Regions from separate parts of the Sphingopyxis sp. GW821-FHT12C06 genome, predicted to be linked through region 1. Evidence: predicted binding sites of a transcription regulator. Region 1 holds the regulator's gene; each other region holds the start of a gene.
The links. Region 1 encodes LexA, which represses DNA repair genes until DNA is damaged. Its sites were predicted from a motif close to GTTCCNCNCTTGTTCT; they were not measured.
Positions count from the first base shown of each region.

Region 2: the regulator LexA is predicted to act here: its motif matches at 2,472-2,487, upstream of AC1RRJ_RS18045 (ribonucleoside-diphosphate reductase subunit alpha).
Region 3: the regulator LexA is predicted to act here: its motif matches at 1,983-1,998, upstream of radA (DNA repair protein RadA).
Region 4: the regulator LexA is predicted to act here: its motif matches at 1,844-1,859, upstream of uvrA (excinuclease ABC subunit UvrA).

Region 1 is NZ_JBXAQR010000002.1:628,099-631,628, reverse strand. Features, by position in the region: gene AC1RRJ_RS08405 (ComEC/Rec2 family competence protein) at 1-1,094, shown strand, start outside; gene lexA (transcriptional repressor LexA) at 1,048-1,740, opposite strand; gene AC1RRJ_RS08395 (molybdopterin molybdotransferase MoeA) at 1,807-2,997, opposite strand; gene moaC (cyclic pyranopterin monophosphate synthase MoaC) at 2,994-3,467, opposite strand.
Region 2 is NZ_JBXAQR010000006.1:116,312-119,841, reverse strand. Features, by position in the region: gene AC1RRJ_RS18055 (ribonucleotide-diphosphate reductase subunit beta) at 1-279, opposite strand, end outside; gene AC1RRJ_RS18050 (hypothetical protein) at 285-491, opposite strand; gene AC1RRJ_RS18045 (ribonucleoside-diphosphate reductase subunit alpha) at 491-2,431, opposite strand; gene AC1RRJ_RS18040 (EAL domain-containing protein) at 3,146-3,530, opposite strand, start outside.
Region 3 is NZ_JBXAQR010000006.1:52,103-55,632, reverse strand. Features, by position in the region: gene AC1RRJ_RS17735 (acetyl-CoA acetyltransferase) at 1-286, opposite strand, end outside; gene AC1RRJ_RS17730 (enoyl-CoA hydratase-related protein) at 289-1,092, opposite strand; gene fsa (fructose-6-phosphate aldolase) at 1,226-1,876, opposite strand; gene radA (DNA repair protein RadA) at 2,014-3,375, shown strand; gene AC1RRJ_RS17715 (CvpA family protein) at 3,386-3,530, shown strand, end outside.
Region 4 is NZ_JBXAQR010000002.1:92,609-96,138, reverse strand. Features, by position in the region: gene AC1RRJ_RS05775 (hypothetical protein) at 1-1,407, opposite strand, end outside; gene AC1RRJ_RS05770 (hypothetical protein) at 1,425-1,736, opposite strand; gene uvrA (excinuclease ABC subunit UvrA) at 1,871-3,530, shown strand, end outside.

The DNA of each region.
Region 1 (3,530 bases):
TCGCTGCAGGGGCGCTGATCGTGCTGATCTGGCGCCCCGAGTCGCTCGCGGGGCCGAGTTTCCAGCTGAGCTTCGCGGCGGTCACCGCGATCATCGCGCTCCACGAAAGCCGTTCGATGCGGGCATTTCTTGCGCGTCGCACCGAAGTTTGGGCCATTCGACTGGGGCGTGGCATTGTCGGATTGCTGATCACCGGTCTGGTGGTTGAGGTCGCGCTGGCGCCGATCGCGCTGTTTCATTTCCACAAAGCGGGACTTTACGGCGCGCTCGCCAATGTTGTCGCGATCCCGCTGACCACTTTCGTCATCATGCCGGCCGAGGCGCTGGCCTTGCTGCTCGACAGCGTAGGGCTCGGTGCGCCTTTCTGGTGGGTCACAGGGCAGGCGCTGGATCTGTTGCTCGCGCTTGCGCACGGCGTAGCCGCCGCTCCGGGGGCGGTCGCGATGCTGCCGAGCTTTCCCGCCTGGGGCTTCGGCCTGGCGATTTTTGGCGGGCTTTGGCTGTTGCTGTGGCAGACGCGCTGGCGCCGCGCGGGCTTCGCGCCGCTCGCGATGGGGATCGCGGCTTTGCTCGTGCAGCCACGGCCGGATGTGCTGGTGACGAGTGACGGGCGTCATATTGCAGTCGCGGCGCCGGGGGGCGGTTATGCGCTGCTTCGCGACCGTGCGGGCGACTATGTTCGCGATACGATGGCGGAGGCTGCGGGTCACGACGCTCCGCTCGTTGCGCTGGCCGACCTAAATCACGTCGAGTGCAACGCGGACTTCTGCCGCTGGCGGCAGGGCGAAGGAGACGACCAGCGCCATTTCCTTGTCTCGCGCGGCCGAGACCGGATCGAGGGGGCCGATATGGCGGCGGCGTGCGCCGCCGCCGATGTCGTGATCAGCGACCGCTGGTTGCCGCGCGAATGCGTCGCGCGCTGGTTGACGGTCGATCGCGACAGCCTCGCCGAAAGTGGCGGGCTTGCCATCTATACTGGTGACGGCCCGCGCATCGTCACTACGCTACGCGCGGGCGACGAACATCCGTGGCGCCGCCCGCCGCAGGTCAGTGGTAACGACGAAGCAGTCCCGACAACCGACCCTGCACGATGACACGATCGGCGGCGTAGCGCTGGGGCTCATAGGCGCTGTTCGCTGGGTCGAGCCGGATCATCTGGCCTTCGCGGCGGAAATATTTGAGCGTTGCGTCCTGACCATCGACCAGCGCGACGACGATATCGCCCTCGCGCGCGGTGCTGGCTTTCTGGATCAGCGCATAGTCGCCATCGAAGATGCCGGCCTCGACCATCGAGTCCCCCGAGACTTCGAGCGCATAATGCTCGCCCGCGCCGAGCAGCGCGGCGGGGACCGCAAGATTGTTGTGATCCTCGAACGCCTCGATCGGAACGCCCGCGGCGATTTTGCCGTGCAGCGGCACTTCGATGATGTCGTTCGCGGCGAGCGGACGCAGGGCGGGGGCCGGCTTGCGCAGCGGGACGATATTGTCGCGATCATTGTGCACAGGCGTATTCGCCGTCCTGGCGGCCTCCGGCACCTTGAGCACTTCGAGCGCGCGGGCGCGGTTGGGGAGGCGGCGGAGGAAGCCGCGTTCTTCCAATGCACTGATAAGTCTGTGGATTCCGGATTTCGACTTGAGACCAAGCGCTTCCTTCATCTCCTCGAACGACGGCGAAATGCCACTCGTGTCGAGCCGTTCCTGGATGAAGTGGAGCAGTTCATGCTGCTTCGCCGTCAACATCGTTCATTCTCCATGATGCCAAATACCGGACATAAGGAGAACGATAGTGGAACAGAGCGGAACTTGTCAAGCGATGGCGATATAATCGGCCATATCCCCGGCGCTGCGCGGCGGCGCGCCGATTTCGCGGAGGATCAGCGCGTTGGCGGCGATCAGCGGGAAAGTCTGGCCGCTGTCTTGCGCGGCGAAGGGAGTGAGCCGCCCGGCGTCGAGTCGGGCGCGTAGATAATCGCGGCGGCCATCCCCGGCAGCCAATGGCGCGGCGAGGGGGGCTTGATGGACCGGCGGCAGCGGATCGCGCGCGCCAGCGAGGTGGCGGACGAGCGGGAGCAGGAACAGCGTCGCGGTGACGAAGGCCGAGGAGGGGTTGCCGGGCAGACCGAGCAGGATCGCATCGCCGATGGTGCCCGCGACCAGCGGCTTGCCGGGGCGCATCGCGATCTTCCAGAAATCGATGCTCCCGCCCGTGTCTTCGAGCGCACCGCGGACATGATCATGATCACCGACCGAGGCGCCGCCAACAGTGACGATGACGTCATGATGGCGCGCCAGATCATTGAGAATGTTGGAAAGAAGGCCCCGGTCGTCGCGGGCGTGGAGCGGCAGGCTGACCTGTGCGGGTTCGGCGGCGAGCATTGCAGCGAGCATGACGCCATTGCTGTCGGGAATCTGGCCGGGAGATAGCGGACGGCCCGGCGGGACAAGTTCGTCGCCGGTGGTCAGGATCGCGACGCGCGGTCGCCCGCCGACCGAAAGCGCACCTGTACCGCCCATTGCGGCGGCGGCGATGGCGCCGGGGGTGAGGCGTGTTCCTGCCTCGAGCAGTGGCGTTCCGCTGGCGAAATCGGTAGCGCGTGCGCGGACGTGGCGGCCGGGTTCGCCCGGGCTCTCTCCAGATAATATCAATTTGTTTCCGTCAGTTACGGCGTCTTCCTGAATCAATATTGTGTCGGCACCGGCGGGGAGCATGGCGCCGGTGAAAATGCGCATGGCCTCGCGTGTACCGATTGTGCGCCGGGGTGTGGTTCCGGCGGCGATGTCGCCGACGATGGTCCACGGGCCGGGCAGGTCGGCGAAGCGGATCACATAGCCATCCATCGCCGACAAGGGCGCGGCTGGCTGGTCACGTTTTGCTCTCACATCTTCTGAAGTATATCGGTCAAGCACTTCGGATAAGGCAATATTTTCTGACGCCAGCGGATCACAGAGCGCCAGGAGCCGCGCCTGCGCGTCCGCGACGGGCAGCAGGTCACTCACTCGGCGCGCCAGTCGCCCGACCGTCCGCCGCTCTTTTCGAGCAGGCGAATGTCGCCGAGGATCATCGCGCGGTCGAGCGCCTTGGCCATGTCGTAGAGGGTGAGAAGCGCGACGGAGGCCGCGGTCAGCGCCTCCATCTCGACCCCGGTGGGGCCGGTGGTCGCGGCGGTCGCGCGGACCGCTATGCCGGTCGCTTCCCAGTCGAACTCGACGCCGACATTGGAGAGCGCGATCGGGTGACAGAGCGGGATGAGGTCGGCGGTGCGCTTCGCCGCCATGATGCCCGCGATGCGCGCGGTCGAGAGGACATCGCCCTTCGGTGCATTGCCGCTGCGGATCGCCTCCAGCGCCTCCGCCGACATGGTGATGCGTCCGCCCGCGACGGCGCGCCGCCGGGTGGGTGCTTTTGCGCCGACATCGACCATCGATGCGGCGCCGCTTTCGTCGAGGTGAGTCGGTCTGTTTGTCATGCCAGTGGAGCGAAGCAATGTGCGGGGGCAAAGGCAAGGGGGAAGGGCGTGTGCACTGCAAAA
Region 2 (3,530 bases), on a different contig from region 1:
CGCGGTCAGCATCATCTTGATTTCGGTCGGCTTGAACACGCGGCCGTACTTGTCGTGGTAGCAATCCTGCACCTCGATATCGGCCTGGGTGAAGAAGCGGAAAATCTGGGTGAGCAGGTTGCGCTCGTGATCGCTGATCTTCTGCGCCCAGTCGCGGCAATCCTCGCCCAGCGGCACTTCCTCGGGAACCCAGTGGATCTGCTGCTGGCGCTTCCAGAAATCGAACGCCCACGGATATTCGAAGGGCTTGTAGGTTTTGCGGGCTTCTAGAAGGGGCATGGCGATTATCCTAATGCGACAGAAGTTTTACCGAAATCAGTCACGATATTGAACATGACATAGAGCAGTACAGGCAGCGACCAGTAGAGTGTCAGATTTAGCCTGTCCCGGTTCGTCAGCGGCTCCTTGCGGACAAGGGAGATGATCGTGATCCCCAATGCCGCAACGAAAGATAACCCCGGGACCAGAAGTCCCAAGGTCATCGAATCCATTACTGACAAGCCAGGCACTCGTCATAATCGGTGCTCTCCAACTGATACACCGCGGCTTCGGGCGTATTGTCGGCCTCGACCCCGCCCGCGAACCCGGCGCGCTGCACCGATTTCGAGCGGAGATAATAGAGCGATTTGATGCCGAGTTCCCACGCGCGATAGTGGAGCATGAGCAGATCCCATTTCTCGACGTCGGCGGGGATGAACAGGTTCAGCGACTGCGCCTGATCGATATAGGGGGTGCGGTCGGCCGAGAGTTCGAGCAGCCAGCGCTGGTCGATCTCGAAGCTGGTCTTGAAGCAGTCCTTCTCGTCCGTGGTCAGGAAGTCGAGGTGCTGGACGCTGCCGCCCTTCTCGAGGATCGAGTTCCAGATATTGTCGCTGTTCTTCGCCTTGTCGACGAGCAGGGCTTCCAGATGCGGATTGCGGATCGAGAAGCTGCCCGAGAGCGTCTTGTGCGTGTAGATGTTCGCCGGGATCGGCTCGATGCACGCGCTGGTGCCGCCGCAGATGATCGAGATCGACGCGGTCGGCGCGATCGCCATCTTGCAGCTGAAGCGCTCCATCACGCCCTGATCGGCGGCGTCGGGGCAGGGGCCGCGTTCCTTGGCGAGCAGCATCGACGCCTGATCGACCTGTGCGCGGATATGCTTGAAGACGCGCAGGTTCGACGATTTCGCCATCGCGCCCTCGAAGGGCAGGCCGCGCGCCTGAAGGAAGCTGTGGAAGCCCATCACGCCGAGGCCGACCGAGCGTTCGCGGCTGGCGCTATATTTGGCGCGCGCCATTTCGGGCGGGGCGCGGTCGATATAGTCCTGAAGGACGTTGTCGAGCATGCGCATGACGTCTTCGATGAAACCCTTGTCGGTGTTCCACTCGTCCCAGGTTTCGAGGTTGAGGCTCGAGAGGCAGCAGACCGCGGTGCGATCCTGACCCAGGTGGTCGCGGCCGGTGGGCAGCGTGATTTCCGAGCAGAGGTTCGAGGTGGTGACCTTGAGGCCGAGATCGCGGTGATGCTTGGGCATCATGCGGTTCACCTGGTCGATGAAGATGATATAGGGCTCGCCGGTCGCGAGGCGCGTTTCGACGAGCTTCTGGAACAGCGAGCGCGCGTCGACGCTGCCGCGGACGCTCTGATCCTTCGGCGAGCGGAGGTTGAATTCGGCGCCGTCGCGGACGGCTTCCATGAACTCGTCGGTGATGAGGACGCCGTGGTGGAGGTTCAGCGCCTTGCGGTTGAAGTCGCCCGAAGGTTTGCGGATTTCGAGGAACTCCTCAATCTCCGGGTGGCTGATGTCGAGATAGCAGGCGGCCGAACCGCGGCGCAGGCTGCCCTGCGAGATCGCGAGGGTGAGGCTGTCCATCACGCGGACGAAAGGAATGATGCCGCTGGTCTTGCCGTTGAGGCCGACCGGCTCGCCGATCCCGCGCACGCTGCCCCAATAGGTGCCGATGCCGCCGCCGCGCGAGGCGAGCCAGACATTCTCGTTCCACGTCTCGACAATGCCCTCGAGGCTGTCGGGGACCGAGTTCAGATAGCAGCTGATCGGCAGGCCGCGACCGGTGCCGCCGTTCGAGAGAACGGGGGTCGCGGGCATGAACCACAGCTTCGAGATATAATCATAGAGGCGCTGGGCGTGCCCGGCATCGTCGGCATAGGCATCGGCGACGCGCGCGAAAAGATCCTGATAGGATTCGCCGGGGAGAAGGTAGCGGTCCTCCAGCGTTTCCTTGCCAAAATCGGTGAGCAGCGCGTCGCGGCTCTTGTCGGTCACGACGTTGAAACGACGCGCGTGGACCTTGGCCGCGCTGCTGTCGTTCAGCTTTGCTGCCGGCGGCGAATCGGAAGCCGATTCGGCATTCGCCGCAGCGTCATTCTTCGCCAGTTCCATTGTCGCCACGTCGTTCGTCTCCACCCGTTCCGTTTCCCGAAAATCCATCGAATCCGTCCCCGTTTGACCTGCGCCCTCGGGCGCAAATGTTCCTGTCTTGTTCGACTCGGGGCGAAGCCCCGGTCTTAGCATCTAAACCGCCCCGCGTGGGACATATTTTTGGGCGCACAAAGGGTTTTCCCGTGTCCATATGGGATGGACGACGGAAATCCGCCACTTGCAGCCTGATACTAATTCTTGGGGTGCCCCCTAGGTTTACCCACCATCTATAGTGCCACGTCGGCGCTGCGATGCAAGACGGTAAATGACAGTTAAGAGACTCGGTTCGTCGATAATTTGATTCGGTCTGCCGTGCGCGGGGCGTGGTTTGCGGGCGAAACCACAGCCTTTCCGCGGCTTCGCGGCGGATCGGTGCGCGGCGTCGACCGGAGCGAAAATTTTGTGGTCGGCGTGCCCGGCAGTTCTGCCCCCGTGATGGTCCGTCCTTGTCAAGGCCGGAACGACATGCGGAGTGTCATGGGCGACGCGAACGGCGGACAAAAGAAAAGGGCCCCGGCGATGCCGAGGCCCTGTTCGCAAATTCGGTCTGGCTTACGCCGAGCTACCACCGTTACCGGAGCCGCCGCCGCCAACCCATCTCCAAAACCAACCCATAATAAATCTCCTGTCGCCACTGCCCACGAAGAACAGTTAATAAGATGTTTACCATATTTGGTAAGGTTAATCGAGTCTTTCACACGGGCATTGCTGCCAGTTTGGCAGTTATGCGGTGCGGCTGTGGGGAGGAGGCGACAAGGTCGCCAAAAGTTCGGAAAATAGCTGTGGTTTACCAAGGTGATAGCCTTGGCCGACGTCACAGCCGAGCTGTTCGAGCAATGCCATTGTCGGCGCGTTTTCAATGCCTTCGGCGACCGCGACGGCCCCGAGCCGATGGGCGAGATCGATCGTCGATTTCACCACTTCGAAGTTGCGTTGCGAATCGCGCATGGTCATCACGAATCGCTTGTCGATCTTGATTTCGTCGGCCTCGATCTCGGTCAGATACTCGAGGTTCGACTGACCGGTGCCATAGTCGTCGATCGACAGGCGGATGCCGGCGCGGCGGAGCTGGGCGAGCGTCTGGCGCGCATGGCGGCTGTTTTCGATC
Region 3 (3,530 bases), on a different contig from region 1:
TGTCGCCGTGCGGCGCCGCCGACTGATAATTGACCGCCGGGGTGGCGCCGATCGTGGCGGCGAGCGGTTCGCACAAATTGCCAAGGTCGCGAAAGCTGATCTGGTCGACGATCGCGAGGCTGTCGAGATCGGTCAGCAATCCGCCGCCGGCGTCGGCCTCGGCCGCCTTCAGCGCGGCGACCATCAGCCCGAGCGAGTCGAGCCCCTGATCGGAGTCTTCGGGCCGGTCGTTGACCTGCCCGACGCCGATGATGACGGGAATGCGTTCGGGATCGGTCATGATCATGGTCAGCGCGCCTTCCACTCGGGCTTGCGCTTTTGAGCGAAGGCGAGGGGGCCTTCGCGCGCATCCTCGCTGGACATCAGTGCCTTGCGCTCGCGGCTGTTCTCGGCCCAATGCGCGTCGTCGCCGGCGATCTGGCCGTCGGCGATGCGGAGTGCGACGCGCTTCGAGGTTTGCACCGACAGCGGGGCGTTGCCTGCGATCTTTTCGGCGAGCGCGATCGCGGTGGGCATGAGGTCGGCGAGCGGAACGACGCGGTTGGCGAAGCCATAGCGCTGGGCAGTCGCGGCATCGAAGGGATCGCCGGTGAGCAGATGCTCCATCGCGATCTTCTGCGGCAGCTGCTTGACGATGCGGAAGGCGCCGCCCGCCGCCGCGAACAGCCCGACCTTGACCTCGGGCAGGCCGAACTGGGCATGATCGGCGGCAACGACGAGGTCGCTCATCAACGCGATTTCGCAGCCCCCGCCAAAGGCGAAGCCGTTGACCGCGGCGATGACCGGTTTCGAGATCGGGTGTGCGACCATACCGGCAAATCCCCACGCCTGCTGCGTCTTGTCGGCGGGCTGGAGCATCTCGCCTCGCGACAGCGCGACAAGGTCAGCGCCGGCGCAGAAGCTCTTGTCACCTGCACCGGTGACGATCACGACGCGAATTTCGGGGTCGTTCTCGGCCTCTTCGAGCGCGGTGCCGATGCCGACATGAACCGCGGCGTTAATCGCGTTGCGCGCCTCGGGCCGGTTGATCGTGACGATCAATATATGGCCCTGACGCTCCGTGAGAACGGCGGGTGCAGCGGTGTCGGTCATCAAATCTCTCCCATTGGCCGGGGTCGCGACAAGGCGAATCCCGGCTGTCTGGGAAAACTATCGGCCGAAGTTAACGTTTACGTCAACTGGAAAGCAATCATCGCCCCCGCGAAGGCGGAGACAATGACTGGAATCAGATCGACTGGCCGGTCTTCGCCCAATCGGCGAGGAAGCCTTCGATGCCCTTTTCGGTCAGGATATGCTTGAACAGGCCCTTGATGACCGACGGCGGTGCGGTCATCACGTCGGCGCCGATCTTGGCGGCTTCGAGGACGTGGATGCCGTGGCGGACGCTGGCGACCAGGATTTCGGTGTCATAGTCATAATTGTCGTAGATCAGGCGAATGTCGGCGATCAGCTGCATTCCGTCGAAGCCATTGTCGTCGTGACGGCCAACGAAGGGCGAGACGAAGCTCGCGCCGGCCTTGGCGGCGAGCAGCGCCTGTGCAGCCGAGAAGCAGAGCGTGACATTGACCATCGTGCCGTCGCTGGTCAGCGCCTTGCAGGTCTTGAGCCCGTCGATCGTCAGCGGCACCTTGATGCAGACATTGTCGGCAATCTTGCGGAGGATTTCGGCTTCCTGCATCATCGTCGCATGGTCGAGCGCGACGACTTCGGCCGACACCGGGCCGTTGGTCAGCGCGCAGATTTCGCGGGTTACTTCCTTGAAATCGCGGCCGGACTTGGCGATCAACGACGGGTTGGTGGTGACGCCGTCGAGCAGGCCGGTCGCGGCGAGCTCCTGAATATCGGCGATTTCGGCAGTGTCAGCGAAGAATTTCATGGCGCAGGCTTCCTTTCGGGGGGCGATTCGGTCGTTGCCGATCCCCCTAGAGCAATGGCGGGAAAAACTGAACCGTCCCCACCCTTCTTCGTGGGAAACCACTGGCGTTCCATCTTTGTTCCGATTATGCGAGCCGCATGGCCAAAGCGAAACGTCAATATGTCTGCCAGAATTGCGGGTCCGCGACCTATCGCTGGCAGGGGCAGTGCGCCGATTGCGGCGAATGGAACACGCTGGTCGAGGAGGCGGGCGAGACCGTTTTTTCGGCGAAGCATGACCTCAGCAAGGGCGGGCGTACGCTGGTGCTCGAAACGCTCGATGCCGACAGCAAGATGCCCGATCGCATGCTGTGCGGAATCGCCGAATTCGACCGCGCGCTCGGCGGCGGTTTCGTCGCGGGATCGGCGACTTTGATCGGCGGTGACCCCGGGATCGGCAAATCTACACTGCTTCTGCAGGCGGCCGGGCGCCTCGCGAAGGCAGGAAAGTCGGTGGTCTATATCAGCGGCGAGGAGGCGGCGGCGCAGGTGCGGCTGCGCGCGCAGCGGCTCGGGCTCGGCGATGCGCCGGTCGCGCTGGCAAGCGCGACATCGGTGCGCGACATTCTCGCGACGCTCGATCGGCAGTCGGCCGATTTCGTCGTCATCGATTCGATCCAGACGATGCACAGCGACCTGATCGACAGCGCGCCGGGGACGGTGAGCCAGGTTCGCGCGAGCGCGCAGGAACTGATCCGTTACGCCAAGGATGGCGGCGCGGCGATCGTTCTCGTCGGGCATGTCACCAAGGACGGGACGATTGCGGGGCCTCGGGTACTCGAGCATATGGTGGACACGGTTCTGGCGTTCGAAGGTGAGCGCAGCCACCAGTATCGCATCCTGCGCGCGGTGAAGAACCGCTTCGGCGGCACCGACGAGATCGGTGTCTTTGCGATGGGCGAAGAGGGGCTCGGCGAGGTTTCGAACCCGTCGAGCCTGTTCCTGACCGACCGCAGCCGCGATGTGCCGGGGTCGGTGGTGTTCCCCGCATTGGAAGGCACGCGGCCAGTGCTGGTCGAGGTGCAGGCGCTGACAGTGCGGCTGGCAAGCGGGGCCACTCCCCGGCGCGCCGTGGTCGGATGGGACAGCGGGCGGCTCGCGATGGTGCTCGCGGTGCTCGAAGCGCGCTGCGGGCTGCAAATGGGCGCGGCCGAAGTCTATCTGAACATCGCGGGCGGATACCGCCTGACCGATCCCGCCGCCGACCTTGCCGTCGCCGCGGCGCTGATTTCGGCCTTCACCGAGCGGCCGGTGCCCGCCGACGCGATTGTCTTTGGCGAATTGTCGCTGTCGGGCGAGGTGCGGCAGGTCTCGCACGATGCGCTGCGCCTGCGCGAAGCGGCAAAGCTCGGTTTTTCAACCGGCTGGGGGCCGAAGGGGATGAAGGCTGTGAAGGGGATCAGCGTCTCCGGCTTTGAGCGGCTCGGCGAACTCGTTGACCTGATGCTTGGGCGCGACTAGCGCACGGCAAATGGGAAGTCTGACATCATTGGATATTGCGGTGCTGGCGCTGGTCGGCGGCTTCGCGGTGCTCGGCTTCATGCGCGGGCTGGTGCAGGAGGTGACGAGCCTTCTTGCGTGGATACTCGCGATCGCGGCGGTGCGTTTCTTTCACC
Region 4 (3,530 bases), 540 kb from region 1:
GGCAAAGCTGTCCGGGTTGATCCCGTCCACCAACTCCGGACCGATATCGACCGCGAAATCACTGCCAGCCCACAAGCGATATTTGATATAGAGCCGGTGTCGCCGGATATTCGGCACGCCGCCTGACAGTCGTTTCTGATACTCGAAACTGCCACCGGCGAAGACACCCGATTCAAGATCACCAGCGAGCATCAAATCATAACCGATCCGGCCGCCGATCATCACATGATCCTTCTTTTCATCAGCAGTCAACTTGCCGTCGCGCGTGATGTGGCCATACTGAAACAAGATGTCCGGTGTGCAACTCGCGCGAATTCCCGGGATGAAGGTTTCATGAAATTCGCGAATGCCGCACAGCCCCCCTGGCCCCACGAATTTATATGGCGAAAGCGTGACTTTGGTACGCAGCCTCTCACTATCCTTTACAAGATCGAACAGATAGGCACCGTCGAGGCTGACCGTCAGCGCGCGATCGGCTCTTCTCCCCGGAGCAAGATCAAAATACTGACTTCCGACAAGGCCAAGCTTGATGATTTCGGTATCCCCGTCGCGAAGTGTCGCGGGCGGCGTGGGCGGTGTCGCAGGCCTGGTTCGCGATCTGCTCAGTTCATAGCCGGCATAGGCGAACAGCGAACTGTCGTCCGTTTGGGGCACGATCTTCAACCCCAGAACGCCCTTTCCGGTTAATGTCGTGACCTGCTTGCGCGTCCCGTCATCAAGGAAACTGCGTACGCGCTCTAATCCCAACTGCGCCGCGCCCGCGGATTTGCGTTTTTCACCTGTCAGAGACAAGGCCTCGGGATTCTCTCTCAGGTTGAAATCAAAGACGAACTTTGACTTTTCATCCGTCGCCCCCTCGGAACCGGCGACCGAACCACCATCACCAGGCCCGGCCTTCTTCGCAACTTTGCATCGAACAATACCGCGATGATCGGCGAGCCAAAACCGTGAGGATTCGACTGGAGCATCCGCGACAATCCTGTTCTGAGCATCGTAAAGCTTCAACGACGCGACAGCGTCGGCGGCGATATTGTCCTGCAACGCCTTCATGGTGTTAAACAGTGCCCAGTCGATTTCGCTCGCTACGGCTGGCTTGCGATCGTCATTCACATTGTCGAAGGCCCCTGTCATCCTGCGGCGCGCACCGTCTGGCGACACCTGAACACCTGCCCGCGTCGCGGCAAAGAACCACAGCCCTTGCGGGTCGATGGCGACCCATTCGCTCTTGTCATCCTTGGCATCGGCAATGGGAGCAATACCGTTCCACGTCCGTTCGAACTTTGCAGCCGTGCACGCCTGCGCCGCAAGTTCCGCGGAATCAACTTGCGCCATGGCGGAAAGCGGCAACCCGCCGGCAAGAAACAGGAACGCCCCGCCGCGCAGCAGGCTGCGGGGGCGATGAGCCATGCTCCGGCTTCGTAGCGCTAGCATGTGATCGTCTCGACGATCTTTTTCTGCAGCTCCCACAGCTGCTTCGACCGATATCCCTCGAAATCGTCCGTGCCCGCGGTCTGACAGTTCACAATGCAGTCTTGCGTACCCTGCAGAACATCGCCCAAAAAGGCTTTCCACGGCATATTGTCCGCCAGCAACAGCGGCTCCTTTTCCGGTATCTTGAAGGTCCAGGCGCCTTTGAAATGGGGCAGTCGCCGCAAAATTGCGGCGCGGATCGCCCCGTTTACGCACTCGGTATGTGATGGCATCGCTGTTCCCCCAAACGCGACAAGACCGCTCAAGACTATGCATGGCCAGAACCGCGTATAGGATCAAAACGCCAAATCAGGTCCATTGCGGCGCCGGTCCGGCGTCCCTATCTTTCCATCGACGCACCCCTTGCGCATCAAGAACAAATCTGGAACAAACCTCCCTTATGAGTCTCACCCATATTTCGGTGCGCGGCGCGCGCGAGCATAATCTCAAGGGCGTGAACGTCGACCTGCCGCGCGATGCGCTGGTCGTCATCACCGGCTTGTCGGGCAGCGGCAAGTCCAGCCTCGCCTTCGACACCATCTATGCCGAGGGGCAACGGCGCTATGTGGAGTCGCTCTCCGCTTACGCGCGCCAGTTCCTCGAGATGATGCAAAAACCCGATGTCGAGCATATCGACGGGCTGTCGCCGGCGATCAGCATCGAACAGAAGACGACGTCGCGCAACCCGCGCTCGACCGTCGCGACGGTGACCGAAATCTACGACTATATGCGCTTGCTGTGGGCGCGCGTCGGCATCCCCTATTCGCCAACCACCGGCGAGCCGATCTCGGCGCAGACGGTCACCGACATGGTCGATCGCGTGATGCAATTGCCTGAGGGGACGCGCGCCTATCTGCTCGCACCGGTCGTGCGCGGGCGCAAGGGCGAGTATAAAAAGGAACTCGCGCAGTGGCAGAAGGACGGCTTCACCCGCGTCCGCATCGATGGCGAGTTTTACGAGATTGGCGAGGCGCCCAGCCTCGACAAGAAATACAAGCATGACATCGAGGTCGTCGTCGACCGTATCGCGGTGCGCGACGGCCTCGAAACGCGGCTCGCCGACAGCTTCGAGACCGCCCTCAAGCTCGCCGAGGGGCTGACCTATGTCGACCTCGCCGACGGCCCGGTCCCGGGGCGCGAGGAAGAGGATACCGGCGGCGCGATGAAGGGCGCGGGAATCCCCGCGAACCGCATCATCTTTTCCGAAAAATTCGCCTGCCCGGTCTCGGGCTTCACGATCGCCGAGATCGAACCGCGCCTGTTCAGCTTCAACGCGCCGCAGGGCGCCTGCCCCGCCTGCGACGGCCTCGGCGAGCGGCAGGAGTTCGACCCCGACCTCGTCGTCCCCAACCATGCGCTCAGCCTGAAAAAGGGCGCGGTCGTTCCGTGGGCGAAATCCAACCCGCCCTCGCCCTATTATATGCAGGTGCTCGAGAGCCTCGGCAAAGCCTATGGTTTCGACCTCACGACGCCGTGGCAGGATCTGCCGGGCGAGGTCCAGCTGATCATCCTCTATGGCACCGGCGGCAAACCGGTCGAGCTGATCTTCAAGGACGGCAAGCGCAGTTATTCGACCCACAAGGCGTTCGAAGGCGTGATCGGCAACCTCAACCGCCGCCTGCTCCAGACCGAAAGCGCGTGGATGCGCGAGGAGCTGAGCAAATATCAGACCGCACAGCCGTGCGAGACGTGCCACGGCGCGCGCCTGCGCCCCGAACCGCTCGCGGTGAAGATCGCGGGCGAGGATATCAGCATGTCGGCGCAGCGGTCGGTGGCCGACGCCCTGAACTGGTTCAGCACGCTCGACGAGAAGCTGAACGACACCCAGCGCCAGATCGCGAAGGCGATCCTCAAGGAAATCAACGAACGGCTGGGCTTCCTCAACAATGTCGGGCTCGATTACCTCAACCTCAACCGCACGTCGGGCACGCTGAGCGGGGGCGAGAGCCAGCGCATCCGCCTCGCCTCGCAGATCGGCAGCGGCCTGTCGGGGGTGCTCTATGTCCTCGACGAGCCCAGCATCGGGCTCCACCAGCGCGACAACGACCGGCTGCTCGCGA